Regions from separate parts of the Hydrogenophaga sp. GW101-3F08 genome, predicted to be linked through region 1. Evidence: predicted binding sites of a transcription regulator. Region 1 holds the regulator's gene; the other holds the start of a gene.
What was found. The regulator sigma-54, encoded in region 1, starts transcription at its own class of promoters, with help from an activator protein. The targets are predictions, from matches to a motif close to TGGCANGNAANCTGCTTT.
Positions count from the first base shown of each region.

Region 2: a site for sigma-54 is predicted at 1,419-1,436, ahead of AC07YZ_RS06955 (CmpA/NrtA family ABC transporter substrate-binding protein). Genes of this name have one in related genera too.

Region 1 covers NZ_JBWKZP010000003.1:401,816-405,585, forward strand. The annotation lists gene AC07YZ_RS11330 (THUMP domain-containing class I SAM-dependent RNA methyltransferase) at 1-1,167, opposite strand, end outside; gene rpoN (RNA polymerase factor sigma-54) at 1,180-2,844, opposite strand; gene lptB (LPS export ABC transporter ATP-binding protein) at 2,952-3,701, opposite strand; gene lptA (lipopolysaccharide transport periplasmic protein LptA) at 3,734-3,770, opposite strand, start outside.
Region 2 covers NZ_JBWKZP010000002.1:274,283-278,052, reverse strand. The annotation lists gene AC07YZ_RS06960 (nitrate- and nitrite sensing domain-containing protein) at 1-1,221, shown strand, start outside; gene AC07YZ_RS06955 (CmpA/NrtA family ABC transporter substrate-binding protein) at 1,596-2,882, shown strand; gene ntrB (nitrate ABC transporter permease) at 3,036-3,770, shown strand, end outside.

The DNA.
Region 1 (3,770 bases):
CTGGAAAAACTCACTGCCGTCGCCGCCATCGGCCATCTGCGCACTCTCGCGGCCCAGCCGCGAAACCTCCGGCTCCCCGCGGCCCTGGCCGGGCGCGGGCGGCGCGGCCTGCCCCACGCTGAAAGTGCGCGGTGTACGCGGCGCCTGGCGCAGCGCACGCGCGCTGGCGTTTTCACCGGCCACACCGGCGGCGGCGATGCGCTCGCCATACGGCGGGTTGAGCAGCATCACGCCGGGCGTCTGGCTGGGTGGCATGCGCTGCAGGGCGTCGCCGCCGCGCAGCTCGATGGCGTGGGCCACGCCGGCGCGCTCGGCGTTGCGCTGCGCGAAGTCGACCATGCGGAACGACACGTCGCTGCCGAAGACGATGGGCGCGTGGCCCGCCGGCCACTCGCGCTGCTGGCGCGCGGCATCGTCCCGGATGGCCTGCCACACGTGGGCCTGGAACGGCAGCATCTTTTCAAACGCGAAACGGCGCAGCAGGCCGGGCGGAATGTTCAGTGCAATCTGCGCGGCTTCGATCACCACCGTGCCACTGCCGCAGCAGGGGTCGTAGAGCGGGGGAATGTCGTCGAGCGGCTGGTCGGCGCAGGCGTCCCAGCCGGTGGCGGCGATCATGGCGGCGGCCAGGGTTTCCTTCAGCGGCGCGTCGCCCTTGTCTTCGCGCCAGCCGCGCTTGAACAGCGGCTCACCCGAGGTGTCGATGTAGAGCGTGACGCTGTCGGTGGTGAGGTGGGCGTAGATGCGCACGTCGGGCCAGGTGGTGTCCACGCTGGGGCGCTCGCCGCGCTTGGCACGGAAGCGGTCGCAGATGGCGTCCTTGATCTTGAGCGCGGCAAAGTTGAGCGAGGTCAGCGGGCTGTGCTGCGCGGTGATCTCGACCTTGATGGTCTGCGCCGGGGTGAACCAGATTTCCCAGGCCACGTCGCCCGCGGCGTTGTACAGGTCGTTCTCGTTGCGGTACTCGCCGTGCCAGAGCTGCACCAGCACGCGCTGCGTCAGGCGGCTGTGCAGGTTCAGGCGCATGGCGTCGCGCCACGATGCCCGCACCCCCACGCCGCCACGCGCCTTGAAGGCCAGCGGCTCGTTGGTGATGCGCTGCACCTCGGCGGCGAGGAAGTCCTCGACGCCGGCGGCGCAGGGAAGAAAGAGTTGGAGTTGGTTCACGGCAGGGGGTGTTCAGAGCGCTTTGCGCAGGTTCGCTGGCGCGATGCGCAAGGCCTCACGGTACTTGGCCACGGTGCGGCGCGCGCACTCGATGCCCTGCTCGCGCAGCAGGTCGGAGAGCTGGTTGTCCGACAGCGGCTTGCCCGGCTCTTCGGAGGCGATGAATTGCTTGAGCAGCGCGCGCACCGCAGTGCTCGATGCGTTGCCGCCGGTTTCGGTGCCCAGGCTGGAGCCGAAGAAATACTTCAGTTCGTAGGTGCCGAAGGGCGTGGCCATGTATTTGGCGGTGGTCACGCGGCTGATGGTGGACTCGTGCAGGCCGAGTTCGTCGGCGATCTCGCGCAGCACCAGCGGGCGCATGGCGAGTTCGCCGTGCATGAAGAAGTTGCGCTGGCGCTCGACGATGGCGCTGGAGACGCGCAGGATGGTGTCGAAGCGCTGCTGGATGTTCTTGATGAACCAGCGGGCTTCCTGCAGCCGCTGCTGCATGGCGGCGTGGCCGGCTTCGCCGCCGTTGTCGCGTCCGCCCCGGTTCTGCCGCATGGCATTGGCGTACACGTCGTGCACGCGCAGGCGCGGCATGACCTCGGCGTTGAGCTGGACCTTGAAGCCGCGCCCGGCGCGGGTGACGATGACGTCGGGCACGACCACGTTGCGCTCGACATCGACGAAGCGGCGCCCGGGCTTGGGTTCGAGCCGGGCGATCAAGGCCAGGGCGGCGCGCACGGTGGCGTCGTCCAGGCCACACAGGTTGCACAGGCGCTTGATGTCGCGCTTGGCCATGAGCTCCAGCGGCTGGCTGCAGATGGCCAGCGCGGCCCGCGCCTCGGGGCTGTTGCGCAGCTCCAGGATCTGCAGGCGCAGGCATTCGCCCAGGTCGCGCGCGCCCACACCCGAAGGCTCCATGTGTTGCAGCAGCTGCAGCGCCACGCCCAGGCGCTGTTCGAGCGCTTCGAGTTCCTCCAGGTGCTCCTGCGGATCGACCGGCTTGCCCGGCGGGGCCGAGAGCCGCAACCAGGCGCCAGCCAGCTCGGACAGGCGCTCTTCGAGGTAACCGTCGTCGTTGAGCGACTCGATCAGGAAATACAGCGCGGCGCTGTCCTCGTCGCTCAGGCGCAGGCAGCGGGCCTGGTCGTGCAGGTGGTCCTGCAGGCTGACGGGCACGCGCGCGAGGTCGGCTGCGCTGGCGGTTTCGTCGTCGTCGCCCGACGAGTTGTTGTTGCGCGGCGGCGCGTCGCCGCCCCACTCGCTGTCATCGGGCGCCATCTCGACCGTGCCGTCGCCTTCCCAGCTCTCTTCCATCGGCGCGGCGCCATCGAGCCGGCTCTCCAGCGCCTCGCCCTCACCGCCTTCGCCGCCGTCGACCGGCGACACGGTGGACGACGCAGGCGGCAACGGGCCGTCGAATTCGGCGGCCGGGGCCAGGTCGCTGGCAGCCGCCACCGTGGCTTCGGCGATCTGCTCGCCCGCGCTCACCGGCGCGTCGATCTGCTCCAGACCAAACGCCTCGCGTTCGGCGAGCTCCTCGGTGCGCTCCAGAAACGGGTTCTCGTCGAGCATCTGCTCGACCTCCTGCGCCATCTCCAGCGTGGACAGCTGCAGCAGACGGATCGACTGCTGCAGCTGGGGCGTGAGCGCCAGATGCTGGGAGACGCGCAGCGACAGGCCTTGTTTCATGCGTCAGGCCGGCAAAACGGAGGGACAGCGACCCGGCGCGCGGGTCGCGCAGCGGTGCGGGAGCCGGGTCGGGCCGGCGGGCACGAGACACACAGGGGCCTCATGCATCACATCCTGAAATGCTCGCCGAGGTACACCCGGCGCACTTCGGCGTTCTCCACGATCTCGGCCGTGGTGCCGCTGGCGAGCACCTGTCCGTCGCTGATGATGTAGGCGTGATCGCAGATACCCAGGGTCTCGCGCACGTTGTGGTCGGTGATCAGTACCCCGATGCCACGCGATTTCAGGAAGCCAATGATGTGCTGGATCTCGATCACGGCGATCGGATCGATACCGGCAAACGGTTCGTCCAGCAGAATGAAGCGCGGCCGGGTGGCCAGCGCGCGGGCAATCTCCACCCGGCGCCGCTCCCCGCCGGAGAGCGAGGGCGCGGGCGAGTCGCGCAGATGGTCCACCCGCAGGTCCTTGAGCAGCTCGTCCAACCGGTGCGTGATCTCGGTGGCGGACAGGGGTTTGCCGTCCTCGTCGCGCTGCAACTCCAGCACGGCTCGCACGTTCTGCTCCACCGTGAGCTTGCGAAAGATGGAGGCTTCCTGCGGCAGGTAGCCCAGGCCCAGCCGGGCCCGCCGGTGAATGGGCAGCGCCTCGATGCGCTGCCCGTCCAGCAGGATCTCGCCGCCGTCGGCGCGCAACAGCCCCACGATCATGTAGAACGAGGTGGTCTTGCCCGCGCCGTTGGGGCCCAGCAGACCCACCACCTCACCCTTGTCCACCGTGAGTGAAACGCTCTTGACCACCTTGCGGCTGCCGTAGGCCTTCTGCAGTCCGTGCACCTCCAGTTGACTGCGCACGGCCATGGGAGCGGGCACGCTGCCCAAACCTGCTGCGGTCACTTGTTTTTCTCGTTGAGCTGTTCGCTGGGGCGC
Region 2 (3,770 bases), on a different contig from region 1:
GCCCTGCGCCAGCTCTCGCTCACCAGCGCGCTGGTGAACGTGACCGGCCGGCTGATCCACGGCCTGCAGCGCGAGCGTGGGCTGTCCAACCTGTTTCTGGGCTCGCAGGGCACCCGCTTCGCCGAGCCGCGCCAGCAGCAGATCGCCGACTGCCAGGCCACCGAAGCCGAGCTGCGCCGCTGCTTCGACAGCCTGGACACCCAGGCCGCGCACCTGGGCCACGGCGCGCGCCTGTTCAGCCGCATCGCCTACGCGCTGCAGGGGCTGGACGCCCTGCCCGCCCTGCGCGAGCGCATCGACACCCAGGCCTGGACGGCACGCGAATCCACCGAAGCCCTGGTGCGCCTGATCGCCGCCCTGCTGGCGGTGGTGTTCGAAGCCGCCGACAGCGCCAGCGACCCCGCCATCTCGCGCCAGCTGGTGGCCCTGTTCAACTTCATGCAGGGCAAGGAATTCGCCGGCCAGGAGCGCGCCACGGGCTCGGCCCTGTTCGCCAGCGGCCTGGCCAGCGGTGCCGAGCAGCAGCGCCTGCTGCACCTGATCGACTCGCAGGAGCGCTGCCTGCAGGTGTTCAAGGAATTCGCCAGCGACGAGCTGGCCACGCTCTGGGCCAGCGCCGACCGCGACACCGTGTCCGCCCGCGCCGAACTCGAGCGCATGCGCCGCGTGCTGTGCACCGCCCCCCACGGCAGCGCGCTCGACGCCAACCAGAGCCAGCCCTGGTTCGACTGCTGCAGCCTGCGCATGGACCGCATGAAAACGGTGGAAGACCGGCTTGCCGACAGCCTGCAGCGCCTGTGCGAGCACAAGACCCAGGCCGCCCTGGCCGAGCTGCTGGCCTTCCAGAGCCTGCACCCCGCCGCCACCGAGCCGGCCGACGCACTCTCGTTCTTTCACGACCCGGTGCCCGAGCACGTGAGCGGGCCCGGCCCGGCGCAGGGCTACGGCGCGCAGCTCGACCGCTCCATCCTCGACCTGGTGCAGGACCAGGCGCGCCGCCTGCAGGCCATCAGCGACGAGCTCGACACCGTGCGCGCCAGCCTCAACGAGCGCAAGCTGGTGGAGCGCGCCAAGGGCCTGCTGATGGCGCACCGCAACCTGAGCGAAACCGAAGCCCACAAGACCCTGCGCCAGATGGCCATGAACCAGAACCGCCGCCTCATCGACGTGGCCGAAGCGGTGCTGTCCATGGCCGAGGTGTTGCCCGAACGGCGGCGCTGAAACCGGTGCGCACGGCGCTGCCGTGCTGCGGCGCACAAAACCCGTGCCCCCTCAGGGCCGATGCACCAAGCTGAAGCCCCCGCACCGGGTCCCCGCCCCTTCCAGCCCCGTTTCGCCGACATCCGGTGACGCCGAGAATCTCTTTTTTCCTTCAATAACAAAGATCTTTCCGTCGAACCGCTGCAGAACCCGAGACCTGGCACGGTCTCTGCTTAGTACTCAGCAACGGGACCTGCGCCAACGGCGGCGCAAACCCCGAAGTCTTCCCAGACACAGGACAACGGCGTCCATTTCCAGCCAGCGCAGCGCAGGCCAGGAAATGGGCGCCGTTTTGTTTTTGGCCACCGATTTTTTTCATCAGCAAGGAGTTGGACATGACCGCAGACACCACCACCCCGATCGCTGCCGCCAGCCCGGCCGACGCCGGCACCCCGGCCCAGGCCTCGCGCCGCGACTTCATCAAGAAGGGTGCGGCCACCGCCACCTTCTTTTCCACCCTGGGCCACAGCGGCGTCTGGGCCGCCGGCTCCGACGCGCCGGAAAAGACCGAGGTCAAGATCGGCTTCATCCCCCTGACCGACTGCGCCAGCGTGGTGATGGCGGCCGAACTCGGCCTGGACAAGAAATACGGCGTGAAGATCATCCCCACCAAGGAAGCCAGCTGGGCCGGTGTGCGCGACAAACTCGTCAACGGTGAGCTGGACTTCGCCCACGTGCTCTACGGCCTGATCTACGGCCTGCAGCTCGGCACCGCCGGGCCCAAGAAGGACATGGCCATCCTGATGAACCTGCAGCAGAACGGCCAGGCCATCACACTGTCGAAAAAGCTGGCGGAAAAAGGCGCCGTGGACGGCCCCTCGCTGGCCAAGCTGATGGCCACCGAGAAGCGCGAATACACCTTCGCCCAGACCTTCCCCACCGGCACCCACGCCATGTGGCTCTACTACTGGCTGGCCAGCGCCGGCATCGATCCGATGAAGGACGCGCGCGCCATCGTGGTGCCCCCGCCCCAGATGGTGGCCAACATGCGCGTGGGCAACATGGACGGCTTCTGCGTCGGCGAGCCCTGGAACCACCGCGCCATCATGGACGGCATCGGCATCACCGCCAACACCACGCAGGACATCTGGAAAGACCACCCCGAAAAGGTGCTGGGCACCACGGCCGATTTCGTCGCCAAGAACCCCAACACCGCGCGCGCCGTGACGGCCGCCATCCTGGAAGCCGGCAAGTGGATCGACGCCGGCCTGCAGAACAAGAACAAGATGGCCGAAACCATCGCCCAGCGCTCGTACGTGAACACCGGCGTGGACGCGATCAACCAGCGCATCCTGGGCCGCTACCAGAACGGCCTGGGCAAGACCTGGGACGACCCCAACCACATGAAGTTCTACAACGACGGTGCGGCGAACTTCCCCTACCTGTCCGACGGCATGTGGTTCCTCACCCAACACAAGCGCTGGGGCCTGCTCAAGAGCCACCCCGACTACCTGGCCGTGGCCAAGGCCGTCAACCGCATCGACATCTTCAAAGAGGCCGCCAGCGCCAGCAAGACATCGCTGCCCAAGTCCGAAATGCGCAGCGCCAAGTTCATCGACGGCGTGGTGTGGGACGGCAAGGACCCAGCGAAGTACGCCGACTCATTCAAGATCAAAGCTTGAGCTTTGATGCCCCCCGCGCCGGCCGTTGGCCGTCACCCCCCGGAGGGGGGCAACGCTGGCGGCCCGGCGAAGCCGGTTCCGCGGCGTTCTTGGATTGAAGGCACCTCGCTCGTTTGAAGGCATTTCGCTCGTTGCACTGAAAGGACATCCACCATGGTCAGCGCCGTATTTCATTCACCGCTGGAGGCCATCGCGCCGCCCGCCAACTCCCATGCCAGCCCCATTGGAAGAGCCATGAGCGCACCCCACGCCAATGCCCCCGTCGCCGACACCGTGGCGCCCGCCGCGGTCAGCGCCCGCCCTTCGGCCGCGAGCCGTGATTTCCGCGGTTTCTGGATGGCGGTGTTGCCGCCCATCATGGGCCTGGCCTGCCTGGTGCTGATCTGGCAACTGATCGCCAGCACCAGCAACAGCGGCATCCCCAAACCCGCCGAAACCTGGGCGCAGGCGGTGCAGGTGTTCTCCGACCCGTTCTACCGCGAAGGTCCGAACGACCAGGGCATTGGCTGGAACGTGCTGGCCTCGCTGCAGCGCGTGGCCATTGGCTTCGGCATGGCGGCGCTGGTGGGCATTCCCGCCGGTTTCGCCATCGGCCGCTTCGAGTTTCTGAGCCGCATGTTCAACCCGCTCATCAGCCTGCTGCGCCCGGTGTCGCCGCTGGCCTGGCTGCCGATCGGCCTGCTGGTGTTCAAGGGCGCCAACCCGGCCGCCATCTGGACCATCTTCATCTGCTCCATCTGGCCCATGATCATCAACACCGCAGTGGGCGTGCAGCGCGTGCCGCAGGACTACATGAACGTGGCCCGCGTGCTCAACCTGAGCGAATGGAAGATCTTCACCAAGATCCTGTTCCCCGCCGTGCTGCCCTACCTGCTGACCGGCGTGCGC